DNA from 3 places in the Flocculibacter collagenilyticus genome. Region 3 is predicted to be linked to each of the others. Evidence: predicted binding sites of a transcription regulator. Region 3 holds the regulator's gene; each other region holds the start of a gene.
What was found. Region 3 encodes LexA, which represses DNA repair genes until DNA is damaged. Its sites were predicted from a motif close to TACTGTATNNNNATACAGTA; they were not measured.

Region 1: HUU81_RS06440 (SulA-like leucine-rich domain-containing protein) is a predicted target of LexA. The motif match lies at 2,900-2,919, and genes of this name have one in related genera.
Region 2: recN (DNA repair protein RecN) is a predicted target of LexA. The motif match lies at 1,687-1,706, and genes of this name have one in related genera.

Annotation. Positions count from the first base shown of each region.
Region 1 covers NZ_CP059888.1:1,449,817-1,454,832, reverse strand. The annotation lists gene HUU81_RS06450 (SEL1-like repeat protein) at 1-747, shown strand, start outside; gene HUU81_RS06445 (ABC transporter ATP-binding protein) at 830-2,494, opposite strand; gene HUU81_RS06440 (SulA-like leucine-rich domain-containing protein) at 2,938-3,447, shown strand; gene fba (class II fructose-bisphosphate aldolase) at 3,649-4,686, opposite strand; gene HUU81_RS06430 (phosphoglycerate kinase) at 4,823-5,016, opposite strand, start outside.
Region 2 covers NZ_CP059888.1:2,743,494-2,748,509, reverse strand. The annotation lists gene recN (DNA repair protein RecN) at 1-1,585, opposite strand, end outside; gene nadK (NAD(+) kinase) at 1,812-2,693, opposite strand; gene hrcA (heat-inducible transcriptional repressor HrcA) at 2,857-3,924, shown strand; gene grpE (nucleotide exchange factor GrpE) at 4,013-4,609, shown strand; gene dnaK (molecular chaperone DnaK) at 4,847-5,016, shown strand, end outside.
Region 3 covers NZ_CP059888.1:462,136-467,151, reverse strand. The annotation lists gene ctaD (cytochrome c oxidase subunit I) at 1-350, opposite strand, end outside; gene coxB (cytochrome c oxidase subunit II) at 355-1,464, opposite strand; gene lexA (transcriptional repressor LexA) at 2,144-2,761, opposite strand; gene HUU81_RS02070 (hypothetical protein) at 3,304-3,474, opposite strand; gene HUU81_RS02065 (hypothetical protein) at 3,750-5,016, opposite strand, start outside.

The DNA of each region.
Region 1 (5,016 bases), 990 kb from region 3:
GAGGACGAAGCCCCTGCTGAGGATATGCTTTTAACGGTGGAAGAAAGCGAAAAAGAAGCTACTGAAAGTGAACAGCCAGCCCAACAGTTAGACGATGAAAATGAACTTGCGCCAATAGAAGATAATGCGCCCGATTCGCCTACGTCGCTTGACGATTCAAATCACACTGATCAAACAGGCCGCCTACTGAACGCGTTAGTCAACTTTACCCACTCAGTGAATAGCAATATCAGCGCCCGACAAGCGAATTTGCCACAAACCAATGAAAATAACGTTACCACGCCAACAAGTGTTAATAATATTGAAGAAATGACGCTAGCTGAAATTGAAACATTGCTTATTGATAATATGGAGAAGCTAACAGCGTTAATTTCAGCCCCCATTAATACCTATAATGTGCAAGTTAGCGCCAACGATCCTAGTAAAGAATTTGCCACCGCTATCCATCACTATAAAAACGAAATGTTTCATAAAGCCGCTAAGTGGATGCGTAAAGCCGCAATGAAAGGTCACGTAAAAGCACAGTTTTATCTGGGCATTATGTTTTTAAAAGGTGAAGGTTTACCTAAAAGTATTTACCATTCATATTCATGGTTAACCCTAGCCGCTTCACAGGATAACCAAGAGGCGTTAGCCGCGAAAAGTCAGCTAGAAAAAAAACTAACATCATTGGAAATAAATTCAGCCAGTAAATTAGCTGCTGAGCGGTATGAACAGATCCACAATTTTTTGCAAGGTTATAACTAATTTCCTTGCACACATTTGGCCAGTACCGCTCGCAGTTCATCAATGCTTTTATATTGTAACTACCTAATGAGTTAAAGCTGGCTTAATTAGCGCCTGCGTTCACAATAACACCGTCTTTTATTTCAAGAATGTCATCATCTGGGTGAATGAGCTCTCGATGATGGCTAATCATAATCACACGCATTTTACGTGCTATTTGACGCAGTAATACCATTAGCTCGCTTTTATTTTTACTGTCTAAAGCCGAGGTTGGCTCATCCAGTAATAATACTTTAGCTTGGCGTAGCATAGCTCTAGCAATGGCAAAGCGCTGCTTTTCTCCTCCAGAAAATTGATGAGCTTGCTCAGAAATCACTTGATCTAAATTATGATCAATCCTATCCAGCCATGCCTGTAAGCCAACAGACATTAAGATTTCTAGCATTTCTTCATCACTAATGTTTTCTGACAAACCCAACGTTAAGTTTTGACGAATGCTGGCATGTAATAGCTTTGGCTCTTGATCAACCCAAGCAATGGCTTGGCGAACTGAATGAAGATTATATTCACTCAATGTTTTGCCATTAATTAAAACATTATTATAAGTTTCTGGATAAAACCCTAAAAACTGGTTAAGCAATGTACTCTTACCACTGCCACTTTCTCCTAGCACTACCGATAAGCCCGAAGAAGTAAACTGGTAACTAATGTCTTTTAAAATATATTTGTCATCTCTAACAAAAGTGAGATCTTTCAAGGCGAGTTCTAAAACATCGTGAAGTAATTCCGGTGCATTATTACTCTCAACTGGCATTTGGCTAATCTCTGACAAACGGCTCGCCGCACCCATCGCTTTATTTAAGTTACTAAAGAACATCGCCATGGCCATAAGTGGAAACGTGAGTCCAAATAAATAAAGCAAAAAAGCAGTAATAGTACCTAACGTCATCGAGCCTTGTTTTAGCCAGTAGGCTGAAAAAGCTAAAATGGCAATCATGCTTATCATCAATACTAAATTGGCAATTGGCCCAATAATTGACAGTATTTTTGTAGCCCGCATTTCTTGGTGAAAACACTCATTTAATAACTCATTTGACTGTTTATGTAACTGACTACTAGCGTTATGAGACTTAATTAGCTTGCTGTAGCGTAACCATTCCGTTGTATATTTAAGTAAATTAGCTTCCGCTGCCTGAGTCTTTTGACCAATATTATTCATCATTAAAGCGATAGGCGTAATAATAATGAACCCTGCGAACACACAGCATACTAATACTAAAGTCAGTCGCCAATCTAAAGTAAACATAATGGCAATAACTGCAAACAGTGATATTAGTCCACTTAGCAGCCCCACTAAATCTTCGGCCAAAACATTTTTAACTTCTTTAGAGTCATTAACAACACGCGCACCTAATTCTGCACTATGCTCAAAGTCTAAACTTTGGCTTTGCGTGTGCAATAGTCGCCCTATAAGACTAAAACGTAAGCGAAAACTAATTTGATGCCCTAATCGGCCACCAAACCAGCCTAATATAGCTTCAAAACAAGCAGCAATAAGCACAATAGCAACTAAGCCTAAAATGATGCTGGTTTCAATGCCTTCACTACTGATTGAGTCAACTAGGTAGCTCGAGTACAAAGGTAAAACTAACTCGAATGATGTAGCAATAATGACTAACAGGCCAAGTAGAATAAATGATTTTTTAGATGGCTTATGTGGCGACAAAAGCTTCCACAATGATTTTGAATTCCCTACTGCTGGCTCCATAAGAACTTCCTTTTTAATTACCCCTAATTCAGGGTGAAAATTTAACTAAACGTTAGTTGATCGTACAACTAAAAACTATTAGGACGAGGGCTAGCGTGAAAAATTAGTTGATTTAATTAACGATGTCTATGCCTTTTTCTAATAAAAGGATGCCAATCCACAGCATAGTTAGTTGCGAGTATTGCCGAGTCAGGACATAGAGCAGTCGGCCAGCATTGCGAATTCAAACAATACCTAATCATCAATCACAAATATATAAAGCCAACAATTATGGCTGAAGAATTGAGATTTATACCAGACTAGGGGGTTTTATAGTTGGAGAATTCACCGAAGCTTTTTGAATTAAGAGCAGCGAAACAGTAAAAAATAGCTTGCACACAACAACTGTATGAACTACTGTATATATACTGTATTTTTAAACAGTGTTTCAACTGGAGCTATTTATGAACGTTGTAGAACATAACAATAATAACAACTGTAATATCAACTGTGAAAATAATCAGCATTCGTTATCGAATGGCATAGCAACAAACAATGTAGTCCAACTCATTAAAGTTGAAGATGAGCTATCCGCTACATTCGAACTGATCAAAATAGTAAAAAAGCACGCTCACTCTAAAAAATGGACACTATTGATAGCTCCTGAGCATGTGCCTAGTAAACAGCTATTAAACAGCTGTAGCGTGAACTTTGAGCATGTATTAGTTATTCACGAAAAGCAAATAACCAACAAATTAGACGTGATCCGTAATGCACTTAAATATGGTACTTGTAGCGCAGTTGTCACTTGGATGGATGTGTTTACCACAGACATGCTCAACGAATTAAATCACCTAACAAACGCGTCAAGCTGCGCATTTTACGCACTTAATAAGCAAACAGTGCCAATCAGCAACGGACCTATTCATACTCATACAGTGACCAACAGCCACTCTATAGCGCAGACATGCTGATGCATTGTCGTCAAATCAATCAGAGTTTCAGGTAGACAACAAAAAATTGCCCGGGGCGCAGCTATTTTGCTTACTAATTTTTTAGCTGCGCCTCTTTTTAATTGTTCTTTGCCGTATGCAAGCCATAAAAAAACCAGCACATAATGTGCTGGTTTTTTTCACTTCTATTATATGTAGTAATGACAAGCGCATACTTGTAATTTACTTATAAAAGCTAACCATTTTTTCTAGTGAAATTGGTTTAATTTTAGACGCATTACCGCTAGTACCAAATGACTCATAGCGTGCTTTAACAATTTCGTACATTGCTGTAGTGGCTGCTGATAAATATTTACGTGGATCAAACTCGCTTGGATTTTCAGCTAAGAAGCGGCGGATAGCACCTGTAGAAGCTAAACGTAAATCAGTATCAATATTTACTTTACGTACACCATGCTTGATACCTTCTTGAATTTGCTCAACCGGTACACCATACGTTTCAGGGATTTCGCCACCAAATTGATTAATAATTTTTAACCAGTCTTGTGGTACTGAAGATGAACCATGCATCACTAAATGCGTATTTGGAATACTTTCATGAATCGCCTTAATTCTATCAATAGCAAGAATATCGCCTGTTGGTGGGCGAGTAAATTTATACGCACCATGCGATGTACCACATGCAATTGCTAAGGCATCAACACCTGTTTTTTCTACAAAATCTTTCGCTTCTTCAGGATCAGTTAACATTTGCTCTTGGCTTAATGTACCTTCAGCACCTATTCCGTCTTCTTCACCTGCTTGACCCGTTTCTAATGACCCCAAACAACCAAGCTCGCCTTCTACAGAAACACCACACGCATGCGCCATTTCAACTGTTCTGCGGGTTACATCAACATTGTACTCGTACGATGATGGTGTTTTACCATCTTCCATTAACGAGCCGTCCATCATTACAGATGAAAAGCCTAATTGAATTGAGCGTTGGCAAACAGCTGGTGATGTACCATGATCTTGATGCATTACTACTGGAATATGTGGAAACTCTTCAGTTGCCGCTAAAATTAAATGACGTAAGAATGGGGCTCCAGCATATTTTCTTGCACCTGCTGACGCCTGAACAATTACAGGGCTATCAGTTTCGTCTGCCGCCTGCATAATGGCACGCATTTGCTCTAAATTATTAACGTTAAAAGCAGGGATCCCGTAGCCATGCTCAGCAGCATGGTCTAGCATTTGACGCATTGAAATTAATGCCATTGTTGCAACTCCTAGTTGTTTTAATGTTGATACTTTAAATGTAGGGTAAAAGTATCTTAATAATATTTGCGCGCAAATATGCGCTTAAAATAAATTGTTCTTAACTTCTTATTACCTAGGTGCTTACCCAAGTAAATTATTTCGCTGCGCGCTCTTCGAGTATAGCAACCGCAGGTAATGTTTTACCTTCTAAAAACTCTAAAAACGCACCGCCGCCAGTCGATATATATGATATCCGGTCAGCTAAATTGTACTTATCGATGGCAGCTAATGTGTCACCGCCACCAGCAATAGAGAATGCATCGCTTTGGGCTATTGCATTAGCAATAG
Region 2 (5,016 bases), 1.7 Mb from region 3:
TATGGGTATGGTTGTTTTTCACGTCTTTACGCACAAATAATTGTTGGTGCCCTTGGCTTGCTACTTGTGGTAAGTGAGTAATACACACTACTTGAGTGGACTCGCCAAGTAGTCTTAATAATTTACCAACAGACGCTGCGGTAGGGCCGCTTACACCTACGTCTACCTCATCAAAAATGAGTGTTGGGGTTGTGACTTTGGCGGCAATAATAACTTGAATGGCTAAGCTAATTCGAGAAAGCTCACCACCCGATGCCACTTTGCCTAACGGTTGTAGTGGTTGTCCTGGGTTGGTGGTTACATTAAAGTCAACCACATCTAAGCCTGCACGTTGGCCTTTTTCTTGATCAAGCTGGGTGATCACCATTTCAAACTTTCCGTTTGGCATACTAAGTTGTTGCATGCTTTTGCTAATAAGCTTGTTAAGCTTTTGCGCGTAATGTTGGCGGCTTTCGCTAAGTTGTTGGCATTGTACTAAATAGGCTTGATGCGCACTTTCTATTTGTTCGTCAAGTTCGTTTAGCCTGTCGGCATTGCCATTAATGGAGGCTAATTGCTCTGCAAGTTGTGCGTGATACTCTGGCAGCTGTTGCGGCGGAATATTGTGCTTTCGCGCTAAACTAACGGCGGCTGCCATACGTTCTTCAACGTCTTGTAATAGGCTTGGGTCTAGCTCAATATTATCGGAAAAGTGGCGTAATTCACGTGCCGCTTCTTCAACTTGAACAGATGCTTCAAATAATAAGTCGGCAATAGGTTTTAGATCGTTATCAAGGTCGCTTAATTTTGCTAGTTGCTGTGCAGCAGTATCAATAAGGTTATGTGCACTTTGTTGGTCATTGTCATAAATGGTATTTAAGCTAAGTAAACACTCGTCGAGTATTTCTTGTCCACCGCTTAGTTTTTTGTGTTGTTGCTCAATCTCTTCGTATTCATTAGGTTGTAAGTCGAACTCGTTTAACTCGCTTACCTGATACTCTAAAAGTTGGCGTTTAGCGTCGTCTTGGAGTTTTGCTTCTAGCAACTGAGAGCGTTCTTTTTTTAATTGCTGCCAATGGCTATAGGCATGGGCAGTGCTATTAAGTAATGGAGTGTGGGCCGCGTATTCGTCTAGCAAATTGCGTTGATGGTCTGACTTTAGTAACAGTTGATGAGCATGTTGCCCGTGAATAGAAACAAGTAACTGACCAAGTTGTTTTAGCTGGCTGACTGGCACGGGGCTACCATTGATATACCCCTTTGAGCGTCCTTCTTTTGAAATAACACGTCTAATAATGCATTCGTGTGTTGTGTTAGATTCGGCAGACGAGTTTGAGTCTGGTTCGGCGCATAATTCATGTTCTTTTAGCCATGTTTTAGCAACAGTTAATTGTGTGATATCAAAAATCGCACAAACTTCGGCTTTATCTGCACCTTGGCGAACCATACTTGCTTCAGCACGATCACCCAAACAAAGTGCGAGTGCGTCGATTGCGATAGATTTACCTGCGCCAGTTTCGCCGGTAATGGTGGTCATTCCGGCAGACCAGTCAACTTCTAAAGACTCTACAATGGCAAAGTTTCGAACGTTTAGAAAATTCAACATAACAAATAACTATTCAGTATTATTACCCAACCTATCTTTATTTTTGTGACCGCGGCGATTTAACATGCCATCAAGCAAGTTAGGTGTAGTATGATTTTTGATACTGTTAATTTATACAGTTATTTTGAATGGCGCAAGTGAATCGTTGAAATTTTATTAAGAAGCGTGTTGGTAATTAAGAAAAGCGCTATTTAACTTACAGCGATAAAGTTGAGATTCTGCGCACTTACACTAAGCGCGCACCCCAACCTAATTTACTGCGTAATACTTTGTAGTAGCTGTAATTTTTAGGGTGAATTAGGCGTAATGGCAAATCACATTTTTTAATAATAACTTCATCGCCGGGCATCACAGACAGTGTAACGTGGCTGTCGCAGCTTATTTGCAGGCTTTCGTCATTCTCCAGCGAAATTAACAGTTTAACTTCACTGTTAGCACTGACAACTAGTGGGCGACTACTTAAGGTGTGCGGAAACATAGGCACTAACGATAAAGTTTGTAATGACGGGTGAACGATGGGGCCGCCACCTGATAATGAATACGCGGTAGAGCCTGTTGGTGTTGCGACAATGAGACCGTCTGACCGTTGGCTATAAACAAATTCATTATCTATGTGTACTTCAAACTCAATCATGTGAGCCACTTTGTCGGCGTGAAGTACGGCTTCATTAACCGCAGTATTACTGCTTTTAATGGTTTGATGACGATGTACAGATACATCAAGCAAAAAGCGGTTTTCTTCTATATATTCACCCGCTAATACTTTTTTTAGTGGCTCTTGAAATGTGTGTGGATCTAAGTCGGTTAAAAAGCCTAAATTACCACGATTAACGCCAATTACTGCCACGTCAAAACGAGCTAATACTCTGGCAGCTCCAAGCATGTTGCCATCTCCGCCAACAACAATGGCAAGGTCACATTGCTCGCCAATTTCAACTAAATCTAAGGTAGCAATATCGTTAAGTTGAAGTTGTTGCGATGAGCGTTTTTCGATAGATACCTGATATTCCAGTTCGGTAAGAAATTGGTAAAGCTGGGTAATCGACTTTGTGGTGCCTTTGTGGTTTGGTTTGCCAATTAAAGCAATGTGTTTAAACGCAGATGTCATTATGATGTTTTAAGTGCTTGAAGATGATGATTATATTAATGGAGTATATCCATGAAATTGCAAAATGCACGGTTTTATTCAGGTTCCGTTAGCTTGCAATTGGTTAATAGTGCCCATATAAAATCGTTATCTATAAAATAGAAAAGAATGAATTAACGAATTTATGAGCGCTAAGCAAGAACGTATGCAGCTGATTATGCAGCTGCTAGTTGAGCATTATATTGAAGACGGTAACCCTGTGTCGTCGAAAAGCTTGGCCAATCAAAATGCCGTTAACTCGAGCCCTGCAACAGTAAGAAATATTATGATGGCGTTGGAGCAACAAGGTTTAATTGCTTCTCCGCATACGTCAGCAGGGCGGGTGCCTACTGCGCAAGGCTTACGTTTTTTTGTTGATCAATTACTGTCTATTAAACCAATAAACGCTGCGGTTGAGCATGAAATTAAACATGCGCTAGATGCTAGCTACTGCCCTAGTGAACTATGCCAACGTGCTAGCAAAGTGCTTGCAGAATTGTCTGACATGACAGGGTTAGTGTCGGTACCCACTCGCGATAATGTGAAATTGCGTCAAATTGAATTGATGCATTTATCTGACTTACGTATTTTATGTGTGTTGATTGAAGACGACGGCGAGATTAAAAACCGCATTATTGATGTATCTCGTCGCTTTACTTCACACGAGTTACAACTTGCTACACAGCTGCTTAATACTGCACTTGTTGGCGTGGACTTGGTGGAAGGGCGGCAGCGCCTAAGTGCAATGTTATGTTGCGTAACCAGCGGTGAAAAAGATCGTGCCAAAGAAGGCATTCACGAAATTGCGTCAAAGGTAGTGGCGGTGTCATTAACGGCATCGGATGACCTGGCACCTGAGCTTATTTATTCTCGTGGTAAAGAGCGCCTGCTGGAATTGCCAGGTACCAATAACGTGAATACGCTTCGAATGTTAATTAATTCATTACACCAAACTGGGCCAATTACCAACATGCTAGCGCGAGCTAAGGGAAATTCGGGTATTAGTTTGTTCATCGGTGAAGAGTGCGGCAGTGAGTTATTGCGTGGTTGTAGTGTAGTGGCAGCGCCATATTATCAACATAAACAAGCTATTGGCTCGGTAGGGATAATTGGTTCGGTGAGAATGAATTATCGTGCGTTAATCCCTGTGGTAGACGCTGTTGCAAGAAATTTAACCGCAGCCTTGAATCAAAATATTCCATCCCCATATTGAATGCAGTTAAGTTATATATTGCCTGTTTAAATCGCTTTGAAGCTGAGTATAATTGCAGGCAGTCGTTATTTATTTCCGGAGATGTTTGATGTCTGAAGCACAACAAGATATGCAACCAGAAGCAGAAGTTGAAAAAGAGTCAGTTGAAGGCCAAGAAGCTAACAACGATGCAGTAGAAAATGTAGCACTTGATGATGCTACCCTAAAACGTATTAACGATCTTGAACAGTCACTTGAAGCTGAAAAAGCAAAAGTAGTAGAACAGCAAGATGCCGTTATTCGTGCTAAAGCTGAAGTTGATAATATCCGCAGACGTGCTGCACAAGATGTTGAAAAAGCTAAAAAGTTTGCACTTGAAAAATTTGCCAGCGCTTTACTACCAGTAGTAGACAACATGGAACGTGCAGTTGAGTTTGCAGACCAAGAAAATGAAGCAATTAAACCTGTTATCGAAGGGGTAGAGCTAACTCGTAAGAGCTTTGCTGACGCGATTGAAAAGTTCGGCATCAAAGAAGTTAATCCACAAGGTGAAGCTTTCAACCCTGAATTGCATCAGGCAATGTCAATTCAGCCATCTGCTGACGTAGAGCCAAATACAGTGATTGCGGTTATGCAAAAAGGCTATGAATTAAACGGTCGATTAATTCGTCCAGCCATGGTGATGGTTTCTAAAGCCGCAGAGTAACGCAACGCTGATAAATATGTTGAAATGGGTAGCTTGGCTACCCATTTTTGTATCGACTTTATTATTCTGAAATTCGGTTAGTTGTGGCAGTGATGAGTTTAATGTCAGCTTTATGGCACTTTTTAGTAAAAAACTTAAAAAAAATTGCTACTCACTATTGAATTCGCTTTTGAATAACCCCACTAAAAAAGCAACTTTAGAATAAACTTTGAATTAGAGCAGTTGGAGACAATTCTCATGGGTAAAATTATTGGTATTGACCTTGGTACAACAAATTCTTGTGTATCAGTATTAGACGGCGATAAAGCTCGCGTAATTGAAAATGCTGAAGGGGATCGTACAACTCCTTCAATTATTGCTTACACAGAAGACGGCGAAACATTAGTTGGTCAGCCGGCTAAACGTCA
Region 3 (5,016 bases):
TTATTCATTCTTGGTAGTGCCATATCTGGCGCACCAATCATCATTGGGATCATCCAGTTTGCCAAACCAGTAAACGCAGGCATTACTGCTCCAAATACCATAATCAGGCCGTGTACTGTGGTCATTTGGTTAAAGAAGTCTGGCTCTACAACTTGTAAACCGGGTTGGAATAACTCAAGGCGGATCACCATCGCCATGGCGCCACCAATTAAAAACATAATAAATGAGAACCACAGGTACAGGGTTCCTATGTCTTTATGGTTAGTGGTATATAACCAACGTTTTATTCCTGTTGGTTTGTGGTGGTGGTCATCATGATCTTGATGCGCGTGTTCAGTTGCTACTGTCATGTCCTTACTCCTGTTGACCGCTTAATAGTTTATATACTTGCGCAGCTTGCACGCTGTCACCCATATCATTACCCCACGCGTTACGTTGGTAAGTAATTACTCCCGCTAACTCTTTTAAACTTAGCTGCTTACCAAATGCTTGCATTGCGGTTCCACCCTTACCATTTACAACAATGTCAATGTGCGCATCTAATTCGCCTGTAGCAATTGGGCTATTTTTAATACCTGGAAAGACTCCTGGTATACCTTGCCCATTAGGTTGGTGACATGCCGCACAGCTGGTGTTATATACTTTTTCACCCACTGCCATTAACTCATCCTGAGACATATTCATCGCCAATAATTTTTGTTCTTCTTCTTTGGCTTTTTGTTGCACTAATTTAGTTTCGTTGAGCCACTTCTCATATTCAGCAGGGGCTTTTGCAATAACGACAACTGGCATGAAGCCATGATCTTTTCCGCATAACTCAGCACATTGACCACGATAAATCCCTGGTTCATTTACCTCGGTCCACGCTTCATTAATAAACCCGGGATTTGCGTCTTTTTTCACCGCAAAGTCTGGCACCCACCAGCTATGAATAACGTCATCAGAAGTAATTAAAAAACGCACTTTTTTATTGGTAGGAATAACAAGGGGGCGGTCAACTTCAAGCAAGTAGTTTTTGCCTTTTTGCCGTTTGTTTGCAATCTCACTTTTAGGAGTAGCCATTAAGCTATAAAACTCAACACCACTATCTAAATACTTGTAGTGCCATTTCCATTGCGAGCCAGTAACCTGAATGCTGACATCAGCTTTGCTGGTATCTTCCATCGCCATTAATGTAAGTGTTGCCGGAATAGCCATACCTACCAAAATAAAAAATGGAATTGCTGTCCATACAATTTCAACTTTTGTATTTTCATGGAATTGTGCAGGCACTGCACCTTTAGATTTACGATGGTGGTAAATAGACCAAAACATCACACCAAACACGGCAAGACCAATTACACAACAAATCCAAAAAATGGTCATGTGTAATCCGTATACTTGTTCACTAATTGCGGTCACACCTTTAGTCATATTTAAAGGTAACTCTTCCGCAGTAACGTTACCTGCCAAGAACGCAAGCATGATCCACCAGCGACGACAACTCAATATGGTCACGTGACTTCTCCTCTGTCTTTTGCTAAAGCAAAAAGCAGATCGAAATGCACTGTACTACTTAACCTGTGCGACGATTCCGCTCAATTATTATTGTTATATTTCGAACAGCTCGCACTTGCTAACACCTCAGAGGCAGCAATTAAGAAGTAATTTAAATAAAAAAGAACACCATATTTGTAAACATCTCACAGTACTAACGGTGCTATTTTTATTATTTCCCGTTCTCCACGTAATGGTTTGACTTAGCGCACGCCTCAACCATCTCGTTTGCTGATTATGACTCTAAGATTTTAGATTAGTATTTTCGAAATACTTATTATTATCTTTATGTTACGTATCGATTAAACTAAGTCTCTTGATAGTTTTTTAATCGAATTGTGTATTAGAATTAAACAAATCAGACAAATAATCTACAGTTATTTGAAAAAAATTATAAAAATTTTGTGCATATCATGAGCAAACTAAGAAAGGACGTACGATGCAGGTTTAAATAAATTTTTCACTTACGACAATTTTACCACTAGCTAGCGCAAGCCTAATTTATGAAAAGGTGTGGGTAGTATAAAAATGAAAAATAGCCAACTGCATTTAGCTAGCTATTTTAATGTTGGACATTTTTTAATAGAAAATAAATCGTTAGAGAAGCTTAAAACCAGTCTGCATTTCGAATAACGCCAACAGCTAGTCCTTCAATTGCAAACGGTTGATAAGTTAAGTCTACAACAATGGTATCAAACTCATCGTTTTCAGCGTGAAGCAGCACTTTGTCGCCTTTCTTTTCAAGACGCTTAACCGTTACATCGTCTTCTACTCTTGCAACGACCACTTGCCCGTTTTCGGCCACTTCCGCTTTTTTAACCGCAAGTAAATCGCCATCCATGATACCTATGTCTTTCATACTCATACCATTAACACGTAGTAAGTAATCAGCGTTAGGCTTAAATAAATGAGGATCAACCTTATAATGCGCTTCAACATGTTCTTGCGCTAAAATAGGTGAACCCGCTGCCACTTGACCAATTAGCGGTAACCCTTCTTCTTCAAATGTATCATCTTCAACAAGGCGGATACCGCGTGATGTTCCCGGAATAATCTCAATAAAGCCTTTTTTTGCTAACGCTTTTAAATGCTCTTCCGCAGCGTTAGCGGATTTAAACCCTAGCGTTTTCGCAATTTCTGCTCGTGTTGGCGGCATGCCTGTAGCATGAATTTTATCTTTAATAAGCTGCAGTATTTCCGACTGCCTCGGCGTTAATGGGCGCATACGCTGTTATTCCATACAGTACATTGATACTGTGAGTATATACAGTTAATGATAGATGGCAAAGAGTTTATTACATTGATGCGTAATTATCTTTTCTTCGAAGTTATTCATCTTCAGGGGGATCACCCTCATCTTCTTTTTCGCAGCTCTTGTTTAGGGCGTGTTGACCTTTTTAAATACAGGAGGGGGAATAGAAAAAATTGATATAAGTGGAAAAATAGTAAGTAGTAGAAATGCGCCTTTTGGCATGCGCTTAGCCCAGCGTACTAGTCTCATCAATCCGTAAATTAACAAGGCAAATAACAAAAGCCCAAAGCAGAAAATTATATTTTCAATCGTGCTTAACTCATACATTTTCCTCATCCTATCGCCATGTTAACCATGAATAAATGGCTCTTAATTGCGATAACTCAATCGCTAAAATGTATTTTTAGCAACAGGCTGGCATCTTTGAGCCTAAGAAAACTAAATGGCTTTTTACTATGCTAGGAGAAGAGGCGCAATCAACAACGCTGCGCCTGCATGTTGAACGGCTATACAAGTTAAGTATTAGCGTTATTATGTTTCAATATAAATGCAATGCCTAATAAGATAAACATCGCTGCAATCCCAAAAAATGATAACTGCTCACTGAAGACAGCCGCTGTAGCAAAAGCGGCACCGCATGCAATAAGCAAGTACCCACCTGATTTCTGATTCTTATCTATTTTCATAAATCACACATAAACCCTAACCTTATCCAATACTTATACTGTATTAGACTAGGTTTATGAAAATAACAAGGACCCCTTTCTTATATAGTACTATGCTAAAACACTTTCCTATAGCTAAGGACTGCCTCAGCATGAAGCATGAGAGTTACCTCTTAGTTTGTTTTGATTTAAAGATTCAGCACCTTTATAAAACGGGTAACTCTCACGTTTTCAATGTTGATGTGTCAGATCTTGTCTGACCTAATACAAATCTGAACTAATACAAATAAGTGTTCTTATAATTCATCTGCGAATTTTTCTGCGAATTTACGCACTTTGGGGGTGTGCCCATTTTTAGATAAATCTTCTAAAAGTGCTTTGTATTTTATATTGCCAGAGCTCCCAAGAACGCGACAGCCCCAAGCATAAAAATCAGAGAACTTCATATATCTGTTGCGTGGAATCGTGGCTTCTATGCTAAGGATTTCGCTAATTTCATCCAGCAATCGCGTATTATTAAGGTGTTGTCTGTAGATGTTTCGTACTGCGCTGCCCCGAAGATCATCATCACTACTATTTAACATATTTAGCAGTTGATTAGTTTGCCAGTCTAAATTGGGGTACATTGTGGAAGTATCGTGTACGACTTTAGCCTGCTTAGCGCGAACCGTCATCGCCTCAAGATAATCCTCTACGTAACCTTTCAACTTATCTGACGCATTGCTTTTCATAATAGTGTTTAACGTAGACCGGTACCGCTCTAAACCTGAATAAGCCAGCGCCTTAGTAGCCCATATAACCTCTTCAATGGTGTCTGAATTTGTACTCTCATGATTATTTAACACAATGGTGTTAATTTTGTCGTAAAGTGAGTAGCTGTTGATCCATTCTTCAATGAGTTTCTTATATAAATTCAGACGTTCTTCTCTGTTTCCTTCATTCAACTGTGTTAAATACTGCTGAATACGATCTTGTGGTATGTATTGTTCTGAAGTTAACCCAGGAGGCTTAGCTTTAGTAGGTGTTTGGAGAGGTGTATATCGCCGCTTTTGCTCAATTTGTTTCTCGGTCATTCCAGCGGTCATTGCTGCGAAAGCGTTTCGGTCATACTGATTTACTTTTTTTAAGCGCTTAAATAACATGTTGGCTATAGCGTTTACCGTCGCTATTTCTAACTCTCGCTTTTCAGTGAGAAGTCCGCCGAATTTATCTTTTAGCGTCAAACCAGTAGTGATACTTTTGCGAATGGCAATATCACCTAAATAACTCGCTTCGTGCAGAGAGATTATTGGAGGCACTAATTTTTCCATAGGAAACGGGGTCGCATCACCTACAAACCGACGTTCATAGTCGATAAAAATATCCAAGTCGACAACGTTAACGTCGGTATCACTTGCTAAAAGGTTATTTTCTTTCAATAGATAAATAAATCTTTTTTTTGCAGCAGATTCAATCTGTTCTTGACTAAGATAACCATTTTTAAATTTCTCAATCGACTGCACAACATCTGCCTCAAAATGTCGAATGGCATATTTAATTTCTATATTACTGTGTGGATAGGTT